DNA from 4 places in the Bacillus sp. AK124 genome. Region 2 is predicted to be linked to each of the others. Evidence: riboswitches for the same ligand, from Rfam matches in the RefSeq annotation. Region 2 holds a riboswitch; each other region holds the start of a gene.
What was found. A riboswitch is a leader RNA that binds a small molecule or an ion and turns the genes downstream of it on or off. The one in region 2 is predicted to bind S-adenosylmethionine.

Region 1: linked by a shared signal. The riboswitch ahead of M1E06_RS12965 (YezD family protein) and the one ahead of mtnW (2,3-diketo-5-methylthiopentyl-1-phosphate enolase) in region 2 are both predicted to bind S-adenosylmethionine.
Region 3: linked by a shared signal. The riboswitch ahead of M1E06_RS00905 (5-methyltetrahydropteroyltriglutamate--homocysteine S-methyltransferase) and the one ahead of mtnW (2,3-diketo-5-methylthiopentyl-1-phosphate enolase) in region 2 are both predicted to bind S-adenosylmethionine.
Region 4: linked by a shared signal. The riboswitch ahead of metN (methionine ABC transporter ATP-binding protein MetN) and the one ahead of mtnW (2,3-diketo-5-methylthiopentyl-1-phosphate enolase) in region 2 are both predicted to bind S-adenosylmethionine.

The regions. Positions count from the first base shown of each region.
Region 1 is NZ_CP096378.1:2,589,964-2,595,794, forward strand. It holds gene cobA (uroporphyrinogen-III C-methyltransferase) at 1-97, opposite strand, end outside; gene cysC (adenylyl-sulfate kinase) at 249-842, opposite strand; gene sat (sulfate adenylyltransferase) at 856-1,992, opposite strand; gene M1E06_RS12955 (inorganic phosphate transporter) at 2,018-3,082, opposite strand; gene M1E06_RS12960 (phosphoadenylyl-sulfate reductase) at 3,094-3,795, opposite strand; gene M1E06_RS12965 (YezD family protein) at 3,881-3,997, opposite strand; SAM riboswitch class I at 4,100-4,206, opposite strand; gene pyrE (orotate phosphoribosyltransferase) at 4,370-4,999, opposite strand; gene pyrF (orotidine-5'-phosphate decarboxylase) at 4,996-5,715, opposite strand; gene M1E06_RS12980 (dihydroorotate dehydrogenase) at 5,684-5,831, opposite strand, start outside.
Region 2 is NZ_CP096378.1:2,797,176-2,803,006, forward strand. It holds gene M1E06_RS14020 (YkvA family protein) at 79-399, shown strand; gene fosB (metallothiol transferase FosB) at 386-850, shown strand; gene M1E06_RS14030 (1,2-dihydroxy-3-keto-5-methylthiopentene dioxygenase) at 878-1,414, opposite strand; gene M1E06_RS14035 (methylthioribulose 1-phosphate dehydratase) at 1,430-2,056, opposite strand; gene mtnX (2-hydroxy-3-keto-5-methylthiopentenyl-1-phosphate phosphatase) at 2,017-2,715, opposite strand; gene mtnW (2,3-diketo-5-methylthiopentyl-1-phosphate enolase) at 2,712-3,929, opposite strand; SAM riboswitch class I at 4,013-4,112, opposite strand; gene M1E06_RS14050 (pyridoxal phosphate-dependent aminotransferase) at 4,162-5,352, opposite strand; gene M1E06_RS14055 (carbon-nitrogen family hydrolase) at 5,448-5,831, shown strand, end outside.
Region 3 is NZ_CP096378.1:190,843-196,673, reverse strand. It holds gene M1E06_RS00925 (ABC transporter substrate-binding protein) at 1-775, opposite strand, end outside; gene M1E06_RS00920 (LacI family DNA-binding transcriptional regulator) at 1,009-1,983, shown strand; gene M1E06_RS00915 (chorismate--pyruvate lyase family protein) at 2,180-2,710, shown strand; gene M1E06_RS00910 (DUF3298 and DUF4163 domain-containing protein) at 2,809-3,492, opposite strand; SAM riboswitch class I at 3,811-3,920, shown strand; gene M1E06_RS00905 (5-methyltetrahydropteroyltriglutamate--homocysteine S-methyltransferase) at 3,994-5,124, shown strand; gene M1E06_RS00900 (glycosyltransferase family 39 protein) at 5,264-5,831, shown strand, end outside.
Region 4 is NZ_CP096378.1:871,604-877,434, reverse strand. It holds gene M1E06_RS04275 (carboxymuconolactone decarboxylase family protein) at 1-342, opposite strand, end outside; gene metQ (methionine ABC transporter substrate-binding lipoprotein MetQ) at 435-1,265, opposite strand; gene M1E06_RS04265 (methionine ABC transporter permease) at 1,279-1,947, opposite strand; gene metN (methionine ABC transporter ATP-binding protein MetN) at 1,940-2,965, opposite strand; SAM riboswitch class I at 3,082-3,189, opposite strand; gene M1E06_RS04255 (SCP2 sterol-binding domain-containing protein) at 3,364-3,720, opposite strand; gene M1E06_RS04250 (thioredoxin family protein) at 3,842-4,150, opposite strand; gene M1E06_RS04245 (toprim domain-containing protein) at 4,176-4,520, opposite strand; gene M1E06_RS04240 (YusG family protein) at 4,583-4,819, opposite strand; gene gcvH (glycine cleavage system protein GcvH) at 4,880-5,263, opposite strand; gene M1E06_RS04230 (arsenate reductase family protein) at 5,325-5,681, opposite strand; gene M1E06_RS04225 (acyl-CoA dehydrogenase family protein) at 5,797-5,831, opposite strand, start outside.

The DNA.
Region 1 (5,831 bases), 210 kb from region 2:
ACAAAATGACATCGGCTGTCTGGATGGCTTTTAAAGCTTTGATCGTCAGTAAATCGGGGTCTCCAGGACCTGCCCCAACGATATATACTTTCCCCATCTTAGATCTCCCCCCGATCTGATCAACGTCTTCTTCAATCATTATAAATCATAAAGAAAGCGTTTGGTGCCTGAAAATATCACAAAAACCAAACGTTTTCTTTATGAAATAGGAAAGTGCATGTGCAGCACTTTCCTATTTCACCCGCATTTTATTTCGTTTGATCTTTCACGTATTGGACGAGCTGATTTTTGCACTCTTCCCGATTATGTGCGCCTGTATCAAGGACTAGCTCAGGCGTTTCAGGCTCTTCATAAGGCGAATCGATCCCCGTGAAAAATGGAATTTCTCCGTTTCTCGCTTTTTTATACAAGCCTTTCGGGTCGCGCTCCTCGCACGTCGCCAAATCGCATTTCACATAGACTTCATGAAACTCATCTTCCTCGACGAGCTGTCTGACAAGCCCGCGGTCTTCTTTAAAAGGGGAAATGAACGCCGTAATGACGATCGTCCCCTGTTCGACAAAGAGCTTCGCGACCTCGCCGATCCGGCGGATGTTTTCCTTCCGGTCTTCATCGGAAAACCCGAGGTCCTTGTTCAGTCCGTGCCTGACGTTGTCGCCGTCGAGCACCGTGACCTGGTAGCCTTGTTCAAACAACTCACGCGCTGCGGCATTGGCAATTGTTGATTTTCCTGAACCGCTCAAGCCCGTCAGCCAAACGATCGAGCTTTTATGTTTATTTTTCTCATGATATTCCCGTTTTGTAATGGACGCTTCATGCCAAACAATATCTTTATTTACCAAGAGATGCTCCCCCTTAAGAAACCCCGGCCGTTAAGCCTTTGATTAATGTTTGAATGACTTCTGGACGGCTGAATGTGCTCGGCGGGAACTCGCCGTTTCTCAGCATGCCCCTCACCTTTGTACCGGACAAAATGACATGATGTTCTTTGCTGTGAGGGCACGTTTTCGCCGTAGCCATTGAACCGCAGACATTGCAGTAGAAGCTGTGTTCGAATTTCAGCGGCGTAATGCCGATCTCTTCCGGCGCGAACTGATCGAACAGTTCCTGCGCTTCATATGTGCCGTAGTAATCGCCGACTCCGGCATGGTCTCTTCCGACGATAAAATGCGTACATCCGTAGTTCTTTCTGACAAGCGCATGGAAGATTGCTTCCTTCGGCCCCGCATAGCGCATCGCCGCCGGAAAAACGCCGAGAAAGACGCGGTCTTTTGGATAGTAGCCGTCAAGCAGCACCTGATAGCTTTCCATGCGGACATCAGCCGGAATATCGTCTGATTTTGTTTCCCCGACGAGCGGATTGAGGAAAAGACCGTCTACTGTCTCGAGCGCCGTTTTTTGAATGTATTCGTGCGCTCTGTGAACCGGATTTCTCGTCTGGAATCCGACGATCGTTTTCCAGCCGAGTTCTGCGAATTTTTTTCTTGTTTCCAAAGGTTCGAATGTGTGGGCCGGGAATTGCTTTACGCTCCGTTTAATGAGAGTGATCGGCCCGCCCACATAAACGCTGCCGCGGTCAAACAATTTTTTGACGCCCGGATGCTCGAGTTCGTCGGTTTTATAGATATTGACGGCTTCCGTTTTCTTGTCCGGCGTATAGATGTCTTCGATCTCGATGACGCCGTATGTTTCCCCATTATAGGTGAGGCGGACGGTGTCCCCCGCTTTTAAGCTTGAAGCTTTTTGCTCGTCAACAGGCAGAGCGATCGGAAGCGTCCATACTTCGCCGCTTGACAGTCTCATATTTTCGACAACGGACAGATAGTCTTTCTCTGTCATAAAGCCTTGGATCGGGCTGTACGCACCGATTCCGATCAGCTCCAAATCTGAAAAAGCCATTAAATCCAGTTCTATTTCCTGTGCGATATGTTGAAAATCGTATGCTTCATTGACGCGGTTAACCAATACACCGCCGTGTGGTGCTAAACTCATAAACTTGTTTCCCCCTACTTTGTGTTTAAATTCCTCCGCCTTGTTCATGGACGGAGCTGTGCTCTTTTTTGACTGCTCTCATCAGGCTGATCGTCCCGACAGATGCCAGAAGGACGCTTGTGACGACGATGAGAGCATAATAGTCTCCTTTTAATAAAAGGCTGACCAGCATATAAGACAGGCTTAATGAAAGGAACGGCGAGACGACCCATACTTTCAGCATCGTTTTGACCACTTGTTTATGAAAGACATTGCCGCCGTTTTTTGCCATTCCCATCCCTATAATAGAAGATGATGTGACTTGCGCAAGCGGAACCGGCAAACCGAAAATCGAACTGATGATGACAAGCCCGGCTCCTGTTCCGGAAAGGATGATCCCCTCTCCTTTTGAAAATTTCGTTATTTTTTTGCCGTTTGTTTCAAGAACGCGCCTGCCCAGTAAAAGGGCGCCCAGCGCGACAAACAGTCCGCCGTAGAGCGTTCCTTCCCCGACTGTCAAAACATGCGCCGCCACCAGAGGTCCGACAGCATTTGCGACATTGTTCATGCCTGCTGAGAAGGCTTCAAAAAACCCGGTGATCAACAGAATGACCGCCAAAACCTTTGCTTTCTTTCCCGAGGCTGGACGTTTGATCGTTTTTTTCATGATGTTTGCCATCGCAAATGTAAAGGTAAAAGCGACGATTGGTACAACGACCCAAAATGAGACGATGACAAGCAAAGATTTCACATATAAAACCTGGTAAGCGACACCTACTCCGACAACAGATCCGACCGTCACTTCACTTGTCGAAAGCGGGATGCCGAGTACATTTGCGATAAAGAGCGACAGTGCCGCCGAGCCGATAATAATGCAGACGATTTCAAGCGAAATCACCCGTTCGGGAATGATGCCTGAGCTGATCGTTTTCACGACGTTTCCTCCGCCGATGACGGCGCCCGAGAGAACGCCTGCTGCACAGATTATTAGTGCGTGAAACTTCTTTTTGACGGCTTCAGATCCATAGGCGATTCCCATTGAAGCAGCTGCACCGCTCGCTCCGATATTCATCGCAAAAAACATGCTAAATAAAATGGCGGCAAGTTCCATGACTCATCTCCTTACTCGTGTAATCCGCATTCTGTTTTAGCCGATCCGTTCCAGCGGCCTGATCGAAGATCATCCATTGTAAAGGCCGGAGAGGTGCACGGAGCGCAGCCGATGCTCGGGTAGCCTTGATCATGAAGCGGATTGTACGGGAGATCGTGCTTTGTCACATATCTCCAAATATCCTTCCACGTCCAATGAATGAGCGGACAAACTTTGATAGACTTGAATTTTTCATCTTTGTTCAAAAAATTCGTTTTGCTCCGCCCGGGCGATTGCTCGCGGCGCAGGCCCGACAGCCACGCCGGGTAGCCTGAAAGCGTCTCGCGGAGAGGAATGACCTTCCTCATTTCACAGCAGGAATTCGGAGCGGTCTTCCATAGTTCGTCCCCATATTCTTTCGCCTGCTCTTCGACGGTAAGCTCCGGTGTTTTCATGATAATCTGAAGGCCTGGATATCGTTCTTTGACAGCGTCGATCGTTTCATACGTTTCTTTAAAATGAAATCCCGTATCAAGGAAAACGATGACCGCATCTTTTTTCACCTTATAAATCAAATCGATCAGGACGATTCCCTCAATTCCGAAGCTGCACGCATATACAAGCTGATTTCCGTAATGTCCGTATGCCCATTTCAAGACGGACAGCGCTCCTTTATAAGAGTCATCTTCCTGAAAAGAGATATTTGGTTCTTCCCATGTGCTGTAAGTAAAAATTTTCGGTTCCCCCTTTTTTCGCCAACAAAAAAACGGCTTCCAGCAGAAAAAAACTGTGAAAACCGCCTCTAGTTTGTCTAGTCAGCTATTTCAATCTTATTTTTTCATTTTTTTCGATTTGAATGACTTTGCCGTCCTGAACAACGAATGTGATCGATCCGTAATTCATGTCTTTCAGCATGTCTTTCATTTTGATGATCACCTTTTCAAGCTGTTCATCTGTCTTCACTTCTAGCTCCTCCTCTGCCCCTAAAAATTAAAATCTTTCTTCCAAATTTGAAAGAAAGACGAGGAACTCCGCTATTCCTTATCTCTCAAAATGAGGGCATTTTGCTGGAAGTAGCACCTTACGCTTCACACGCAGGTTGCCGGGTTTCATCGGACCAGTCCCTCCACCGCTCTTGATAAGTTTGCTTTTGTTATTTTAAAATTTTAGCACAATTCGAACAAAAGTCAACCCGACTTTTTTTATAGGATTAATAAAAAATAAAAATAATCCGATTTTACTATTTTTAAATCTGTAAAAAGACGCAAAAAAAGCCGTTCTCCCATTAGGAGAATACGGCTTTTATCATTAATCCATCCAAGACTTGCTTTCAGGATCCGCCTTCCATTCTTTCAGTTTGGCGGCATCCTGTTCGCTGATATATCCGCCGGCAAGCGCAGCCTCTGTCAATGTATCGTAATCAGTCAGCGTACGGTATTCAACGCCCGCTTCGCTGAAGGCGGCGGCAGCTTTAGGAAGCCCGTAAGTGAAAATGGCGGCGACACCGAGCACTTCACATCCCGCCTCTGTGAGAGCGGCTGCCGCTTCAAGGACGCTTCCTCCCGTTGAAATTAAATCTTCAATTACAACGACTTTTTGTCCTTTTACAACAGCGCCTTCAATTTGGTTTCCTTTGCCGTGCGCCTTCGGTTTGCTTCTGACGTAGCACATCGGCAGGCTCAGCCTGTCGGCGGCAAGCGCGGCATGGGGGATTCCTGCAGTTGCCGTACCGGCGATCATTTCGGCTCCGGGAAACTTGTCTTGAATCAGTCCGGCAAGCCCTGAAGCTATATCATCCCTTACTTCCGGATATGAAAGCGTCAAACGATTGTCGCAGTAGATGGGCGACAAGATGCCGCTCGCCCATGTAAACGGCTCGTTCGGGCGCAGGAAAACCGCTTTGATTCTTAATAAATGGTTTGCAATGTCTGTTTTCATGCCTTGGTTCCCTCCCACTCATGTCCTATTCTTCTGTAGGCTGACACAGGATCTTCCGCCTGTGTAATCGAACGGCCGACAACGATCGCCGACACGCCTTTTTCCCTTGCGTAGCCAGGCGTCGCCACCCGGACCTGGTCGTTGTTTTTGTCATCCGCCATGCGAATTCCGGGTGTCACGGTCAGAAAATCTAAAGACGCGGCCCGGTAAATGTGTTCGGCTTCATGGACGGAGCAGACGACACCGTCAAGTCCGCTTTCTTTAGCCAACTTGCTGTAGTGAACAACTGTATCGAGAAGCGGCGTTTCAATCAGCAGCTCTTGCTGAAGCATTTCTGAAGACGTGCTTGTCAGCTGGGTCACAGCAATTAATGAAGGGCGTTTTCGGCCTGCCGGAGTCCCCGCTTCAAGGCCTTCAAGCGCCGACTCCATCATTTGCTTTCCGCCTGCTGCGTGCACATTGACAAGGCTGACGCCAAACCCCGCCAGCCTTTTCATCGCCTTGTATACGGTCGTTGGAATGTCGTGGCATTTTAGATCAAGGAAAATGCGGCAGCCGCGCTCCTGTAACTTTTCAAGGATGGCCGGCCCTTCCTGATAAAAAAGCTCCATGCCCACCTTCACGAAAAGCTCTTCTCCATGAAACCGGTCCAAAAACGCATATGTTTCCTGTGCTGATGCAAAATCAAGCGCGATGATGGGCGGCGTATGTTTCATCCTTCCAGCTCCTTCCGATACACTCGTTCAACGAACGGTATCCGTATTTTTCTAAAACGCGCGGCAAATCGGCGATGATTTCGGGACAAACAAACGGATTAACAAAGTTTGCGGTG
Region 2 (5,831 bases):
GAATTAAAGGTGTAATACCCATCGATGAAATACGGCAAACACCTTTAAAAGAGTTCATGAGGATTGAAGGAGGTCTAAATGATGAAAAAACCAGTGTCAAGGCTCCGAACCATCTTTGCCGTGAAAGAAGCGTATTCAGGCCTCTTATTGTTTTTCAAGGCATTTAGAGCCTGGAGAAAGGGAGACTTCCCCTTATTCCCGAAAAAAACGATTTTACTGGCCGCGCTGGCATTGATTTATGTGCTGTCTCCGATCGATTTGATTCCCGATGTTCTCGCAGGTGTCGGCTGGCTTGATGACGCGGCTGTGCTCGCTTTTCTATTCAGGCAAATCACCAAAGAGCTGGACGGATTTGAAATACATCTAACGGGAGGAATAAACGGCAATGGCAAACAATAATATTCTCGGTATCAATCATCTCTTGTTTTCAGTCTCTGACCTGTCCGTCTCTATTTCATTCTATGAAAAGGTGTTTGATGCCAAGTGGCTCGTAAAGGCCGAGAAAACCGCTTATTTTGACCTGAACGGCATCTGGCTCGCATTAAACGAAGAGAAAGACATTAAGAGACAGGAAATCCATGACTCTTACACCCATATCGCCTTTTCGATTCAACAGGAAGATTTGCCGTTCTGGGAAAAGAAATTATGCGATTTAGGTGTAAACGTGCTAAAGGGCAGAAAACGGCATGAAGGCGACAAAGATTCAATTTATTTCTCAGATCCGGACGGCCATAAGTTCGAGCTTCACACCGGCTCTGTATTTGACCGTCTTCAATACTATCAAAATGAAAAACAGCATCTCTCCTTTCATGAAGGCCACATCAAGGCCCTTTATGACAGAAACAAATAAAAAAGCGTCCACACGGACGCTTTTTCATTATCGGCTCACACTCTCTTTCTCATAAATCGGCACCCAGCCCTCTGTCGTCACAAAGATTCTGACAGCCACGACTTTTCGGTCTTCCTGAAGCGTGAAATAATGGCGGGTGTTTTCAGGAACGGAGATCAAATCTCCCGGATTTAAGAGGACATCAAAAAATGTGCCGTCTTTTCCTTCTATCGCAAAGATGCCGTGGCCGCTGACGATAAATCTGACTTCATCGTCTGTATGATGATGTTCCTGTTTGAAATTTTTCAAGAGCTCATCGAGTTTCGGATTTTGGTCGGAAAGCGAGATGACATCGCTCGCTTTATAGCCGCGGCGTTCTGAAATGTCTTTGATTTCAGCGGCAAAGACGTCTAAAATCTCCTGTTTCTCTTCATCGGTCAAATCGTATTTTTCTTTTAAGCCGGCCGGCAGCTTTGTGATATCCCATTTTTCATAAATGACCTCCTGCCCCTTTAGAAATTGTTCTACTTCTTCCTGCTTTTCAATGGTCGTGTTTTGTTCATCATGGATTCGAATTGTCGCCATGCTTTCTCCCCCTTTTTAATTAACGTGGTAAGCCTGCAAAGCTTTCAGTTTTAAATGCCAGCTGAACAGGAATTCATACGCTTCAAGCATCCGCTTTGTCTCAAATGCCGTTTTTCCCCAGACGGTAATGCCGTGGCTGCGAATCAGCACTGCCCCTGAATCGCCTGAAAGGTGTCCGGCAAAATCCGCCGCCAAATCCGGAATATGAGCGCTGTTTTCGATAATCGGGATCGCAACCTCCGCATTTTCCTCCCAAAGACCGAGCGCCTTTATGATTTCCTGGCCTCTGAATGTCGCTTGCTTTTCTTTTGCGTAAAGCTCTGAGATGACATTGTTGTCAATCGTATGGACGTGAAGACAGCAGCCCGCGTTTGTATTTTGATAGACACGGGTGTGCAGCAGCGTCTCCGCTGACGGTTTCAGCGTATGTCCGGTCTCCGCCGGTCTCCCCTCTTCGTCCGCCAACAGAAAATCCTCCGCGGATGCTTTTCGCTTATCTTTTCCGCTTGCTGTGATGAGAAATCGCAGCGGGTCTTCTGATACTTTGATTGACAGATTGCCGCTTGTCGCAGGGAACCAATCCCTTTCCGCAAGCTCTTTTTTTACCTCGGCAAGTTCGTGCCATTTTTGCTCAGGGTCCATTCTTTCACCTCCGCGGTCTCTTCAAGTATTCGCTTTACATCACGGAAATCGCCGAATCCCGCATGCCTCAGGCCGAGTCCCTCACATTCCCGCAGCAAATAATCGCGCGCGATGCACAAATCGGAACATTTGGCAGCTTCAACATCTGTAACAGAGTCCCCGATCATGACAACAAAATCGTCCCGGCCTTTCAGCCGGCGGATGATAGAAGGCTTGCAGCAGCCGCATTCATTTCCGCAGCTGCCGTCACACGGATACGGCCAGCGGATCTCGATATTGCGCCCTGAAAAGTCGGCCTCATTGCAGTAAATGCGTTCCTTTTCGACAATGCCTTCAAGCAGTGGATAGACGAAAAAGTCCATCCCTCCGCTCACGACGTAAAACGGAAGACCCTGCTCATCCAGGAAAGAGACAAACTCTGTAAACCCGGGGCGGATCTCGGCTTGTTTCAGTACATATCCCATAATGTCCTCCTTCAGGCTTGTCGGCAGCAATTGAAACATTTTGCCGACCCCGTCCTTAATCGATATGTCCCTGGACAGAACCCCGTCTTTTAAAGCGAGCCACTCTTCTGGAGCAAATTGTTTCATAATGCTGATGATGTTGTCGTTCGTTGTAATGGTTCCGTCAAAATCGCAAATGATAAGCGGCTGCTTCATACGGAAACCTCAACCCTTCCCCATTTTTCAAGGGCGAGCTTCAAATCGGGAGAACGCTTTGCTTTTTCTTCGACTGGCTCCGCTTCCAGGACGGCATCAATGATCGCCCGAAACGCTCTTCCTCCGCCTGCCGCTCCGTTTGGATGACCGTGAATCCCCCCGCCTGCGTTGATGATATGGTCAATGCCGAAGTCTTTCATCAAGAGCGGCACCATGCCGGGGTGAATACCGGCCGACGGAACGGCGAATGTCGGTTTAAAAACGTCTTCCTTCGTGCATTCATCATATATGGCAAGCGCATCCTGCTTCGGCAGAGCAACGCTTCCGTACGGTGAAGGGAACAGGCCGAAATCAGCACCCGCATACCGGTTGAGCTTGCCGAGCAAAAGCGAATGGGAAAAACCGTAATGCGGCGACGAAGTGAGTGCGCCGCTTACTGCCGGGTGCGCCATGATCGGCAGCGGGATGTCGTCGTCTTCCGCAAGGCTTTGCAAAACATCGAGCCCGTAGGCAAACACATTCAGCAGCAACACATCGGCTCCGAGCTCGGCTGCTTTTCTCGCCTTCGATTTCAGCTCCATTGTCCTACCCGTCAGGTTGACGGCATACAGCGTTTTGCGCCCTGTTTCTTCAAAAGCTGCCTCAAGCACTTTTTTTCCTTCCGTGATTCGTTTTTCAAAGGGGGCACTGCCTGTTTCGAATAAGATTTCATCGTCCTTGATCAAATCCACTCCGCCGAGCGCCTGCTGTCTGAGCTGTTCCTTCAAGTCTTCCATATCGCGGCCGATGACGCCTTTAAAAATGCTCATCAACAGAGGCCTTTCAAATTCGCCGATTTTTTTCCGGATCCCGTATACGCCGAATTTCGGGCCCGGCAATGATCGTTTAAAAGATTGTGAAAACTCCAAATCCGCCAATTTGATTTTTCCGTCGAGAGACAGCTTTCCAAAAACGGTCGTCAGCACAGCGGGAATGTCGCTTGTAAAATTGGCTTCCGGATAAGCGATGGTGACCGTTGCCTGTTTTTCCCCCAGCGCGCTTTCTGTTTCTTCGACCTTGACGACGCGTCCTTTATGCTTTTTCAGCTGTTCCTGCTTTAAGAGCGGCAGATCTGTCCACGACCCGACCGTCAGTCCGATCGCGATTTGCTCGGCCCGCTTTTTTGCGTCACATCCTTGATCTGTCAAAACATATGTTGCCAAAAGTTCACTCATTCTGTAGCTCCTTCCTGCTTCATGCATATAAAAAACCTCTTTTGCTGCTTTAGCTAAAAGAGGTTTCGCATTTCAGGTTCGAATCCTTATCTCTCAGCGTCAGCTGCAAGAATTAGCACCGTGCTTAAAAAGTCGGTTGCCGGGCTTCATCGGGCTTGTCCCTCTGCCTGCTCTTGATAAGAATATTGATTTTATAAATTATTTTGAATTATCCCATCGTTTTTCCCGGTTGTCAATGACTGTGGCCGGTCTTTTTGAATATATTCAGCTTGGCAATGCGCGAAGCCGCTTCCCGGAGCCGCTCTTCGCTTGTCAAGAGGCCGACTCTCACATAGCCTTCTCCGTATTTGCCGAAGCCGATGCCGGGCGCTGTGACGACATTCGCTTTTTCGAGAAGCAGATCGTAAAAAGCCTCAGATGTATACCCGTCAGGGACAGGCATCCAGGCGAAAAAAGAACCTTGCGGAGCATCCGCGTGCCAACCGATTTCACGGACCGCACGAATCCATACATCCCGCCTTTTTTCGTAGCGCTCATTTTGCTCCTTGACACACGCTTGGTCTGATAGAAGCGCGACTGCCGCGGCGTCTTGGACCGCTTTAAAAAGGCTGACATACATATGGTCCTGATAAAGGTTCAGCGCTTCGATCACAGAGGCGTTGCCAACTGCAAACCCGACCCGCCATCCAGCCATATTATACGTTTTGGAAAGCGTGTAAATTTCGATTCCTGTGTCTTTTGCCCCCTCCGTTTCGAGAAAGCTGACAGGCCTCTTGCCGTCGTAGCCGATCGCACCGTAGGCAAAATCGTGGACGACGCAAATTCCGTTCGACTTGGCAAACCGGACAGTCTCTTCGAAAAAAACAGGCGTGGCTTGGGCACCGGTTGGATTGTTTGGATAATTTAAATACATGAGCTTCGCTTTTTCTTTCACTTCCTTCGGAATCCGGCTGTAGTCAGGCAGAAACTGATTGCCCGCTGTAAGCGGCATCGTTTCCATGTTCGCTCTTGCCAGCTCAACGCCCGACCAGTAGTCGGGATAGCCGGGATCGGGAACGAGCACGGCATCCCCCGGATTTAACAAACATTGCGGAAGCTCGACAAGACCGGCTTTTCCGCCGAACAATACAGCGACTTCGCGTTCGGGATCGAGCTCTACACCGTATTCCCTTCGATAGAACGCGGCTGCCGCCTCCTTGAGTGAACGGCTGCCGCGAAAGGAGGAATACTGATGGTTTTCAGGGTTGCGAACGGCTTGCGCCATTGTATCAACGATGTGATCAGGTGTCGGCTGATCGGGATTCCCCTGGCCGAGATTGATCACATCATGGCCGGCGGCGATTTTTTCATTCACCTTTTTCACCAAGGAAGCGAAAAACTGCTCAGGCAGCTGTTTCAGCACATCTGAAAGCTCAAATTTCATATGATTCACCCGCTTTTGAAAAATTCTTGAAATGATAGTCCATCATCATATATTGTTAAATGTAAAATGTAAAGAAAAAAATGAGGTGATCCAGATTGAAGCTGACAATTTCATGTCTGCAATTCGATATCGCATACGGCAATCCTTCTGAAAATTTTAAAAAAGCGGAGCAGCTGATCGAACAGGAAAGCCGAAAAGCGGATGTTCTTCTCCTTCCCGAGCTGTGGACGACGGGTTATGATTTAAAAAATCTCGGCTCCATCGCAGATGAAGAAGGCAGGCAAACGAAGAGATGGCTGCAGGAAACGGCAAAAGCAAACCGTGTCCATATCATATGCGGCTCTGTCGCCGTTAAGAAAAAAAGCGGTGTGTACAATATCATGTACATCGCAGACAAAAACGGACATTTGATCAAAGAATACAGCAAAGCTCACCTTTTCCAGCTGATGGACGAACACCTCTATTTGTCAGCGGGCTCA
Region 3 (5,831 bases), 1.7 Mb from region 2:
TCGTGTAACCCTCCTTCAGCATTGTTTGAATAAATGTCATCGCTGCAGCGGTCGGTTTGTCGTTAAAAACACCCTCCGACTTCTTGCCGTCTTTTGAAAGGACATCACCGCCAGCCGACCAAACAAATGGCAAAAGCGCATAAGTCAGCATTTCGTCTTTTGACTGCAACTGCATATCGATGGCCGGTTTGTCATATTTATTTTTCAGCTTTTTGCAAAGCTCAAGAAATTCGTCCCACGTCCATGGATTCTCAACCGTTGGCAGCGTTTTCAAGTCAACGCCGGCGTCCTTCAGCATTTTTTTGTTATAGTAAATACCGACCGACGATTCGCTGACGCCGATCGCATACAGTTTCCCTTGGTAGGTTCCCTGTTGCTTAATGCTCGGCAATAAATCATCCTGGTCTTTGATATACTCATCCAATGGCGCAATTACACCAGATTTCGCATAAGCCGCCGTATTCGGTCCGTCCAAAGTGATCACATCCGGCAAGGTGTTCGTTGTCAGCGCCGCGTTCACTTTGTCTTCATATCCGCCGCCGTTTCCGCTTCTGGGGATGAAATCAATTTTTGCCTTGACGTTTTCGGAGGCATACTTTTTATTAAAAGCGTCCACCCGCTTTTGATAGACCTTTCCTTCTTCACTATCATCAGATACGTGCACCCACATCGTAAGCGTTTTCCCATCTTGGCTATTTGCACTTTTGCTATTGCTGCAGCCCCACATCGCAAACATCAGTAACAACGAAAAAATTCCGAAGAGCCACCTTTTCATCTTTGTCACTTCCCCCCATTTTTCATAAATCAACAGATAAAAGCGCTTTCAAGTGAATTGTATGTCAACCGGTTTCACATGTCAACCGGTTGACATATTTTTTCCCCAATTATTCATCCCGGTACATTTCTCAGAATCATGGCATTTTCTTGCACATATCAGTCCGATTCTCTAAAATAAGTGCGTGACGAGAATTGTAAGCCATTTCAGTAAACTAGCAGGGGGAAAAGGGAATGAAGCCTAGCATTCACGACGTTGCAAAAAAAGCGGGAGTTTCACCAACAACCGTATCGCGGGTATTAAATAACCGCGGCTATATTAGTGAAAAAACAAAAGAAAAAGTCTATAAAGCGATGGAAGAAATCAATTACTTTCCAAACGATTTGGCCCGCTCTTTATTTCGTAAACGAACTCATTTAATAGGGCTCATCATCCCTAACTCCAGCAACCCGTTTTTCGGCGAACTGGCCTTTCATATTGAGAGCATCTGCGCTGCCATGGGCTACAAACTGCTGCTTTGCAACAGCTTGAACCGCAAAGACAAAGAAGAAAAATACTTGGAAATGCTGATGCGAAATCAAGTGGACGGCGTCATCGCCGTGACCTACAACAGGGGAATCTTAAACTATCATCGGCAAAACCTGCCGATTGTCGCCATCGATCATTACTTATCGGAAACGATTCCCGTCATCGGCTCCAATAACTATGACGGAGGAAGAAAAGCGACAGAACTGTTAATTGCAAAAGGCTGCCGGCACATCATCCATCTCAACGGACCAATTGAGCTGAAAACACCGGCAAATCTTAGACGAAAAGCATATGAAGATGTGATGCGACAACACGGAAGGCAGCCGATTACATATGAGGTTCCCTTTCATCAAAATTACCGGGAAATCATCTCAAAACTGTTTGATGAACAGCCTGCGGCTGACGGCATTTTTGCCAGCGATGACCTCATGGCCGCTACAGTCATCACCGAAGCAAAAAAACGCGGAAAAGACATTCCCGGGCAATTAAAGGTGATCGGCTACGACGGAACGGAAGCCGTTCAGTCCATCCTCCCGGAATTGACAACCATCCAGCAGCCGATTGAACTCATTTCCAAGACGGCCATCGAGATTTTGTCCAAAGCCATTGAAGGCGAATTCGATGATTTACCGCTGGAAACCTATTTGCCCGTACAGCTTTTAGAAGGAGAGACGACTTAAATGAATCGCACAAAAAAAGGAGACATTGACGTCTCCTTTTTCCATACATATCCTGATCTATCCAATTGTTAAAAATATAAAATTTACATTACTAACCTAAAATTTAACTTATTTTTCTAGACAAACGCATCTCCACATGATAAATTTAAAGACAAGTTTTCAAAAAATTCTAATTTTGGTACGGGGGTGCCTTTCATTGAGCGTAAGCCACTTTTTTCCTGAAACTCTAGTTGCTCTTGTAAAAGACATGTTAACCAAAACCGATGGTTCAACAACCAAAGCGATTGAAACGCTGATCGGCGGCAAAGCCGAAATCGAAGTTTTTCAGCAAAATAATATTGATTATGACAAGCTGTCACCTGAAGAAGCGAGGCTGTTTCAACGCGATGATGACATCTTGTTTAGAACTTCCTCTTTGAAAACAGGCGATGATTATTTATCTTATAATTATGTCTATGTTAAAACAAACTTACTGCCGCCCGCCATCAAACAAGATTTGCAGGCAGAAAGGCTTCCCATCGGGAAAATCATTGCAGAACTGGAGTCAAGGCGTGAAATTTTCAGTACGGGCGACTGCCTGGGAAAACATTTCACACAACTTGTACCTGTTTCAGCAGACCGGACATATGCTTTTAAAAAATATCAGATTATCAGCGGCCGGCAGTGCATGTTCTATGTCTGCGAGCTATTCGATTTAGAAAAAATCTGCGAACGGACTGCGGGCTGAATCATGCCCGTCAGCTGCCACTTCATGAAAAGGCTTCCATAACCTCCCCATTCCTTCTTCCCTCAAAACAAAAACCCCTGCGAAACAGGGGCTGTTATTTATTGATACACCGTTTTCGGCACGGCAACGACCGGATTTCCGGCAGCATAAGGAGCGACATCGTATTGCTGGAAGACGATCGCAATGCCGTCTTTTGTGTAATAAAAAGCCGTGTTTTTACCAAGGACGATGTCTTTCTTCTTCACATCCGGGAAGAAAATGTCGCTGTGTTTTTGAATATAGTCGTAAATGTATGTTTTTGTCTTATCCATTTTCGATTTTGTATTTAAGATATCTGATAAATACACCCGCTTTTTAGAGGCAAGGTCATAGTTGAAAGAGCGGACTGCCGTATTTCCGTGCGCTCCGCCGGAGTAGACGTAATTACTTGTCAGAATGCTTAGCTTTTGGCCGGTCCGGTATTTCACTTCAAAGGACGTTTGATAATCTGTTTGGTATCCGTGCTGTTGGCCGTCTTTCTTGTTTTTTACATAATCTTTGTAGGACTGCTCAATATAACGTTTAAAATCTTTGTTGATCCTATTTTGGAGAGATTTGCTGCTTACATTTGCAACCTGCGGGTATTTCAAAGCCTTAATGTTTTTGTAAGTATGGCTCGTGACCGTCGGCTTTTTTTCATTTGCCGCGTGTGCAGAAGGAAGTGCGGCCGCACCGTACAGCGCAAAAAACAATACCCCTGTCATCAGCATACCTAACGCTTTAAACACTGTTTTTTTGTTCATAAGAACCCTCCTTAATCTGTCATTGTTTATCATACCCATTTTGAAATCGGGTACACATGATAGACCGGTGAACTCGCGAGAAAGTTTCTATTTTCGGAGATAAAAATTGAAAAATATTCTAATTCACCCTGTTCGTTCAGCACCTTGTTGACCATTTGAACGACTGTCTTGACAAAAAATTCACACGCTGATTCGATACGCCCTCCGGTTTAACCGCAGAAGAAGAAAATGAAAAACCAAATAGTTTTTTTAAACCCATTGACATTTTTATAAAAAGTATTAATATTAAAACTATTAAAAAATTGCATAAAAAGGTTTTCCTTATCAAGAGTGGTGGAGGGACTGGCCCTGTGAAACCCGGCAACCGCTGTCTATGACAGAATGGTGCTAAATCCTTAAGAGCATGTACGTGCTCTTGAAGATAAGGAGGAGATTGAATATATCAAGCTCTTCCTTATCGGGAAGAGCTTTTTTATGTCTATAAAGAAAGAGGGATGAAGCATGACACAATCAACCGATGTACTGAAGCAAACGCCTGGGAAAAAAATCGGACCGTACAGAGCTGATCAGGTGGGGAGTCTTTTAAGGTCTGCGCCCGTAAAAAAAGCGCGTATTCAAAAAGCGAACGGTGAAATTAGCGCTGAACAACTGCGCGAAGTCGAAAACGAAGAGATCAAGCGCATTGTCGAAAAGCAAAAAGAAATTGGCCTTAAAGCCGTTACTGACGGGGAATTCCGCAGGTCATGGTGGCATTTCGATTTTCTTGAAGGGCTTGACGGCGTAGAAGGATATACAGCGGATAAGGGCATTCAATTTCATAATGTTGAAACGAAGCCGCGCGGAATCAAAGTAACAAGCAAAGTCGATTTTACAAACCATCCGATGCTGGAAGATTATAAATTTCTTCATGATATTGCGGGCACACATACGCCGAAAATGACGATTCCGAGCCCGAATATGCTGTTTTTCAGAGGAAAACTTGGAGAAAGCCCGTACGAGGATCTGGATGAGTTCCATCACGATGTCGCGCAGGCTTACAAAAAAGCGATCCGCGCATTTTACGATGCCGGCTGCCGCTATTTGCAACTGGATGACACGGCCTGGTCGGTATTTTTCTCAGACAAAGGACATGAGCAGATCAAAGCCTTCGGCCGCCAGCCTGATGAACTGCGCCAGTCCTTCGCCAACACGATTAATGAAGCAGTTGAAGGACGCCCGGACGATTTGACGGTCACCATGCACATCTGCCGCGGCAACTTCCAGTCAACATGGGTGGCGGAAGGCGGCTACGATGCGGCTGCAGAAACGATTTTCGACGGACTCAATTTAGACGGACTTTTCCTTGAATTTGATGACGAGCGCTCCGGCGGCTTCGAACCGCTTCGCTATGTCAAACGGAAAGACTTGCAGATCGTCCTCGGTCTGATCACGTCCAAATTCGGAGAGCTTGAAAACCCGGATGATATTAAGCGGCGCATCGACGAAGCAGCTCGCTTCGTCGACCTGAACCAATTGTGCCTAAGCCCGCAGTGCGGCTTTGCCTCCACAGAAGAAGGCAACCTCCTGACGGAAGAGCAGCAATGGGAAAAACTGCGCCATGTCGTCGAGATCGCAGAAGACGTATGGAAATAACACCTCATATTTGAGACATGCCTCCTGACGGCATGTCTCTTTTTTTTGCCCCTCTATACAATTTAAAATTCCTTCTTGATTTGTTCATAGTTTGATCATATTTGGCTTCTATAATGCTCTTTAGTGAGGTGATCGAACAATGATTAAGAAAAGGAAAATCGATATATTCCTGGTCTTCATTCTTGTATTATCTGCAGCTTTAAACTTGTACGGCATCTGGAATAGTGACACAGACAACGCCTACTATACGGCGGCCGTTGAAAGTATGACCCAAAGTTTTCATAACTTTTTTTACGCATCATTTGATCCAGCAGGCTTTGTAACAGTTGATAAACCGCCGGTTGCACTCTGGATTCAGACACTTTTTGCACTTGTGTTCGGCGTGCACGGCTGGAGCGTCGTTCTTCCTGAAGCGATTGCCGAAGTGATTTCCGTAGCACTGTTGTACTTTATTGTAAAACCTACTTTTGGCAAAACGGCGGCCAGAATTTCAGCTCTTATTATGGCGTGTACGCCGATTGCCGTTGCGGTCAGCCATACAAACAACGTCGACAGCATTCTCACCCTTTGTTTGATGATTGCAACCTGGATGTTGTTTAAAGCAGTCCGGAAAGGAAAAATCGGCTGGCTGCTCGGCGCATTCTGTATGGTCGGCGTCGGCTTTAACGTCAAAATGCTGCAAGCATACATGGTATTACCGGCATTCC
Region 4 (5,831 bases), 1.9 Mb from region 2:
GAGTGTGACAGCTTGGCTCATGGCCGCGCCTCCGCCAAATGCCGCAGTTACGCCGACTGCTTCAAGAATTTCTTCCTCCGACGCTCCGCAATCCAGGCAGCCCTTGATATGATAAATAATGCAATATTCATCCTGAGTATTCACACTGATGCCCAGTGCGATCAGCTGCTTATCCTTTTCGCTGAGCGCGCCTTTTTTAAAGCATTCCTCGGTAAATTCGTTGTATTTGGCGGCAATTCCGGGCATTTTTTCGGAAAAGATGCCGATCCCTGCTTTATATTCATGCAGTGCAGATTCGATAATGCTTTCTGATTCATGCTGATTCACGTTTTGTTCCTCCATTTTCAGTTGGTAGTCTTTTTTTATTATGAGCCTCTTTTCAAAAAATACGCGAAAAAACCCCGGTTTTCTTCGAAACCGGGGTGTTCTTTCATTTACTCAGAAACAGAAATGACAGAGCCTTCATATTTTTTGTCGATGAACTTTTTGATGTCATCAGAGCGCAATACGTCCATCAGAGCTTTCACTTTGTCAGAATCTTCGTCGCCTTTTCGGACGGCGATGATGTTAGCGTAAGGATTGTCTTTTGGAGACTCAAGTTCGATTGAATCAGTTTTCGGATTCAGCTTGTTTTGGATCGCGTAGTTCACATTGATGAACACTGCGTCAGCTTCATTGGCTTCGTATGCTTTTGCTGTCATTTCAGGCGCCACATCATTTTTGATTTTGAGGTTTTTCTTATTTTCTGCAATGTCTTTTACTGTCGCATCCACTTTTTCAATGCCTGATTTCAGCTTGATCAGTCCGGCATTTTCAAGCATTGCAAGCATGCGGCCCTGTTCAGCCGCGTTGTTGCTCATAATAATTTTTGCACCGTCAGGAAGGTCTTTTAAAGATTTATACTTTTTAGAGTAAATGCCGAATGGCTCAAGGTGTACCGCGCCGACGTTAACAAGATCATAATCTTTATTTTCTTTCATTTCCTGTTCAAGATACGGGACGTGCTGGAAATAGTTCGCATCGAGATCTTTCGTTGCAAGCGCTTTGTTGATCAGTTTGTAGTCCGTGAAATTTTTGATTTTAAGCTCATAGCCTTTTTCTTTCAAAAGCGGCTTTGCTTCTTCAAGGATTTCAGCGTGAGGCGTCGGCGTCGCTCCGACTGTGATGACTTTGCTGTCTTTATCCCCTTCGCTGCTGGAAGATCCGCAAGCGGCTAAAACGCCTGCAAAAATGATGAATAAAGCTGTTAATAAACCTTTTTTCATGTTGATGTCCTCCCTAACGTTTGTCTAATTTATTTGTTATAAAATCCCCGATAAACTGGATGATAAACACAATAGCTAAGATGAAAATAGTGGCGATGAGTATAATATCGGGATTGTTCATCTGAAAACCGTTTACATAGGCAAGGTTCCCGAGTCCGCCTGAACCGATTGCTCCGGCCATCGCCGTCGAACCGATCAGTGCAATCGCCGTAACCGTAATGCCAGAGATCAAGGCCGGCATCGATTCGGGCAGGAGCACTTTAAATATGATCGTCGATGTTTTGGCTCCCATCGATTTTGCCGCTTCAATCACGCCCTTATCAACTTCGCGCAAAGCGATTTCAACCAGGCGGGCATAGAACGGAGCGGATGCGATAATCAAAGCCGGAAGTGCGGCGTTCGGCCCCAAGATCGTGTTCATTAAAAACTTTGTGAAACCAAGCAGCAAAATAATCAATATAATAAAAGGAATAGACCTGAACACATTGACGATTGCCGAGATTACACCGTTCACGACCCGATTCTGCCAAATGTTTCCTTTTGAAGTCAGATACAGCAGCATACCGAGAATCACTCCGATGATAAAAGCAAACAATAGGGAAATTCCTGTCATATATATCGTTTCATACGTAGCTTCCCACAGCTGCTCCATATCTACGTTTGGAAACAGTTTTTCAAACATTCGTGATCACCTCTGCTTCTACTTGACGGCTCTTGATGAAATCGACCACATCATTGACCTCGTTTTCATATCCGTCGACATGAATGAACAATGAACCGTATGCGCCGTCCTGAGTTTGCGAGATTTTGCCTTGAAGGATGTTGACTTCAACATCGAACTTCCGAATGATCTGTGTGATCAGCGGCGATTCGGCCGCTTCACCGACGAAGGTGAGCTTGATCGTCCGCCCGGATGTCGTTTCTTCGAGGAAATGCTTCAGCGTTTCCTGTGTTTCCACCGGTTCTGTTACCTGCTGAACAAAGCGCTTTGTCATTTCTTCCTGCGGCTTGAGGAATACGTTCAGCACATCGCCTTCTTCCACGACCTTTCCGTTTTCCATGACGGCCACTCTGTGGCAGATTTTCCTGATAACATGCATTTCATGAGTAATCAGGACAATGGTCAGTCCGAGCCTTTCATTGATATCGGACAGAAGACCCAGGATCGAGTCAGTCGTCTGCGGATCAAGCGCTGATGTCGCTTCATCGCATAAGAGAACTTTCGGATTGTTTGCGAGCGCCCGAGCGATGCCGACGCGCTGCTTTTGGCCTCCGCTAAGCTGTGAAGGGTAGGCATTTTCCTTGCCTTCAAGTCCGACAAGCTTTATCAGTTCAGCGACTCTTTTCAGACGTTTTGCTTTGCTGACACCGGCGATCTCCAGCGGAAACGCAATATTGTCGCGGACCGTTCTTGACCACAATAGGTTGAAGTGCTGGAAAATCATGCTGATTTCCTGCCTTGCATTCCTCAGCTTCTTCCCTTTGATCTCACTGATTGTTCTGCCGGCTACTTCAACCGTGCCTGAAGTCGGCTGTTCAAGTCCGTTCAAAAGACGGATCAAGGAGCTTTTTCCAGCTCCGCTATATCCAATAATTCCGAAGATTTCACCTTTTTTAATCGTAAGGGTGACATCCTGGACAGCATTGACATCTCCATGCTTTGACCGATAAATCTTTGAAACATTTTGAAGATTTATCAAAAGCCATCACCTGCTTTCTTGCTCAATTCTCATAGTTGTCTAAATCCCTGATCAAACAATGAAAAAAGCCTTTCTGCACACATGAGCAGAAAGGCTTTTGAATAGTCTGGGCCTTTCTCTCATCTTTCAAAGCATAACGCTTCGTGTGAATTGGCACCATTTCAACACGTGTTGATGGTTGCCGGGTTTCATAGGGCACTTCCCTCCACCTCTCTGGATAAGAGAATCATATATTTATTTTTTGATTATTATGATCGGAATTCTTAAAGTAGGATATCATGCGAAAAAATAGTTGTCAACTATTTTTCGTAAGACAATCGGCCTACGGCGAAAAGAGACGAACGTAAACGCTCGTCTCTGTCCGACTTATACACGGAATGTGCCGATTTTTCAAATTTTTAAAATGTCTCTGAATAAAGATCGCTGTTTTTAAAAAAGCCGTCCGTCAGCCATAAAATCGCTTCAAGCTTCAATAAAGCTCTGAATGAGCCTTTTACTTGAACAGTGCCGCGCTGTACGAGATGCTGCAATGAAATATCGCCGTGAAGAAGGTCAATAATCTCGCTTTGCTCTCCAAAAAAGGTCAAATGAGCTTTCTCTGCAAGAGAAGATTTTTCCATTTCTCCTTTTTCGTTGATCGCTAACGTAAAAGCTTCTTTCTCGCCTTGAAACGTAATCAGCAAAGCCGTTGTCGATAATAGAGGTTTTAAAAAAAGAGCCTTGTCCTCTCTTTCTATCAATCCCATTTTCTCCAACTGTATAACCTCCTGTAAATTGGTCATACTTACAGATTCTCTGTCTGCCGCAGGAGTTCCTTTAGGAATTGCTCGACAAGTTTTTGCTGGTTATTTCCCGAGAAATATGTCAAAACCGCCCTTAATCCACAACATTTTGTTTAATCGTATCGTATAAGTAGGAAACGGAGTGAAAAGCGTATTCTTTTTTGACGACTTCCCCGTTTTTGTAAAGGATAAAGCATGGAACGCTTTCTATTTCCTGCTGCTTGGCAAATGCCGGGGAATAATTGAGATTGTTTTTATAAAAAGGAATGTCCTTTATCATTTCATCAACGACTTCCAGCATTCTTCCGGCCAGCTGACACGTTCCGCAGAACGGCGTGTATACATATAGAAGACAGGTCTCATGTTCAAGCCGTTTTAGCTCTTTTTCTTGGAGTTCTTGCATCTGTTGAACCGCACCTCAATACATTTTATAATAAATATTTTGTATGTACCCGGATGTTTGAACGAATTAATACTTCTGCAACATGCTGACTCGGGGCGGAAGCGACTTCTTTGTATACCCTATCGATGTATAGATGCGAAGCTTGGGGGAGCTCCCTCGTCAGCTGCCGGCGGAGCTTTTCCCCTGATTCATCGGAATCCACCAGGATATAAACGTCTTTATCAAACAGCGTTTCGGCGAATTCATCGAGTTTTGCCTGGCTGATCGTTCCGTTTGTGCAAATGATATCCACGGGCTCTTCGATGACATGCTTCACTTTTTGCTTATCTGATTTCCCTTCGACGATCATGACTTTTTCATTTTCCGGCATATGGATCACCTTTAAAGATTTACTTGTAAAAAAAGGCAGTGAATATTCACCGCCTGACTTGATTAACACCAGCCTTGGTGGTCATCACAGTCTACATATTTAGCATCCGGACCGCTTACGGTATCCGCCGTTTTGTAAAATCTCTCATCTTGGAATGAATATCCAGATTTCAACTCGTATTGATCCTTTCCGGTCATTCGGCCGATCAGCTCATTCTCATGGTACAGCTGCATTCCGCCGTTTTTTAATCGGCTTTCCACATGTTCTGTAATATCAATACGTTCTTTTTTCAGCGTCAATTTGGACACCCCCTCTTGATATAGAGTATCCAAACGACACATGGCTATCCTGAATAATCCTTAGTCTTCTTTTATCATGTCCTCATATTGCTCGGCTGTCATCAGATTTTCGATTTCAGAAGCATCGGACGGCTCGACGATAATCATCCAAGCCTTTTCATACGGAGACTCGTTGACGAATTCAGGGCTGTCTTCCAGATCTTCGTTCACTTCGACCACTTTTCCGTTGATCGGGGCATACAGCTCAGAAACGGTCTTTACGGATTCAACGCTGCCAAAAGGCTCGTCCGCTTTGATTTCGTCTCCCACTTCAGGAAGCTCGACAAATACGATGTCTCCAAGTTCGGATTGGGCGAAGTCTGTAATGCCGATTCTGACTTTATCTCCTTCTGTTTTCACCCATTCGTGTTCTTCTGAATAACGCAACTCTTTCGGTGTGCTCATGCTAACCCCTCCATAAAGTGTTTTAATCGATCCTACATTGAAGATATCATATTTTGATGGGTTATAACCAGTATGTCTTAAACTGATCTTCTTTAAAACCGACCGTTACTTTACTGCCGTCTGTCGCAATCGGACGTTTGATCAGCATACCGTCCGAAGCCAGCAGTTCCAGCTGCTCATCTTCAGACATGTTTTGCAGCTTGTCTTTTAAGCCGAGTTCACGGTATTTTTGTCCGCTCGTGTTGAAAAACTTCTTCAATTCAAGCCCGCTTTTCTCGTAGAGCTCTTTCAGTTTTTCCTTGCTTGGCGGCTCTTCTGCGATATGTATCCCATTGATTTCTTTGCCATGGTCTTCAAGCCATTTTTTCGCTTTGCGGCATGTCCCGCATTTCGGATACCAGTAAAAATCCAAAGCCATACATACACACCCCTCTCATTTAATCGAGGTAATTTTAACACAGATCGAATGAAAAACCTAAAACCGTGCTCCATTCTATAACAGCTAAAAACCCTGCCTAAGCAGGGCTTTTCGTTTAAACGATATATTTCTCAGCTTCAAAGACTCCCT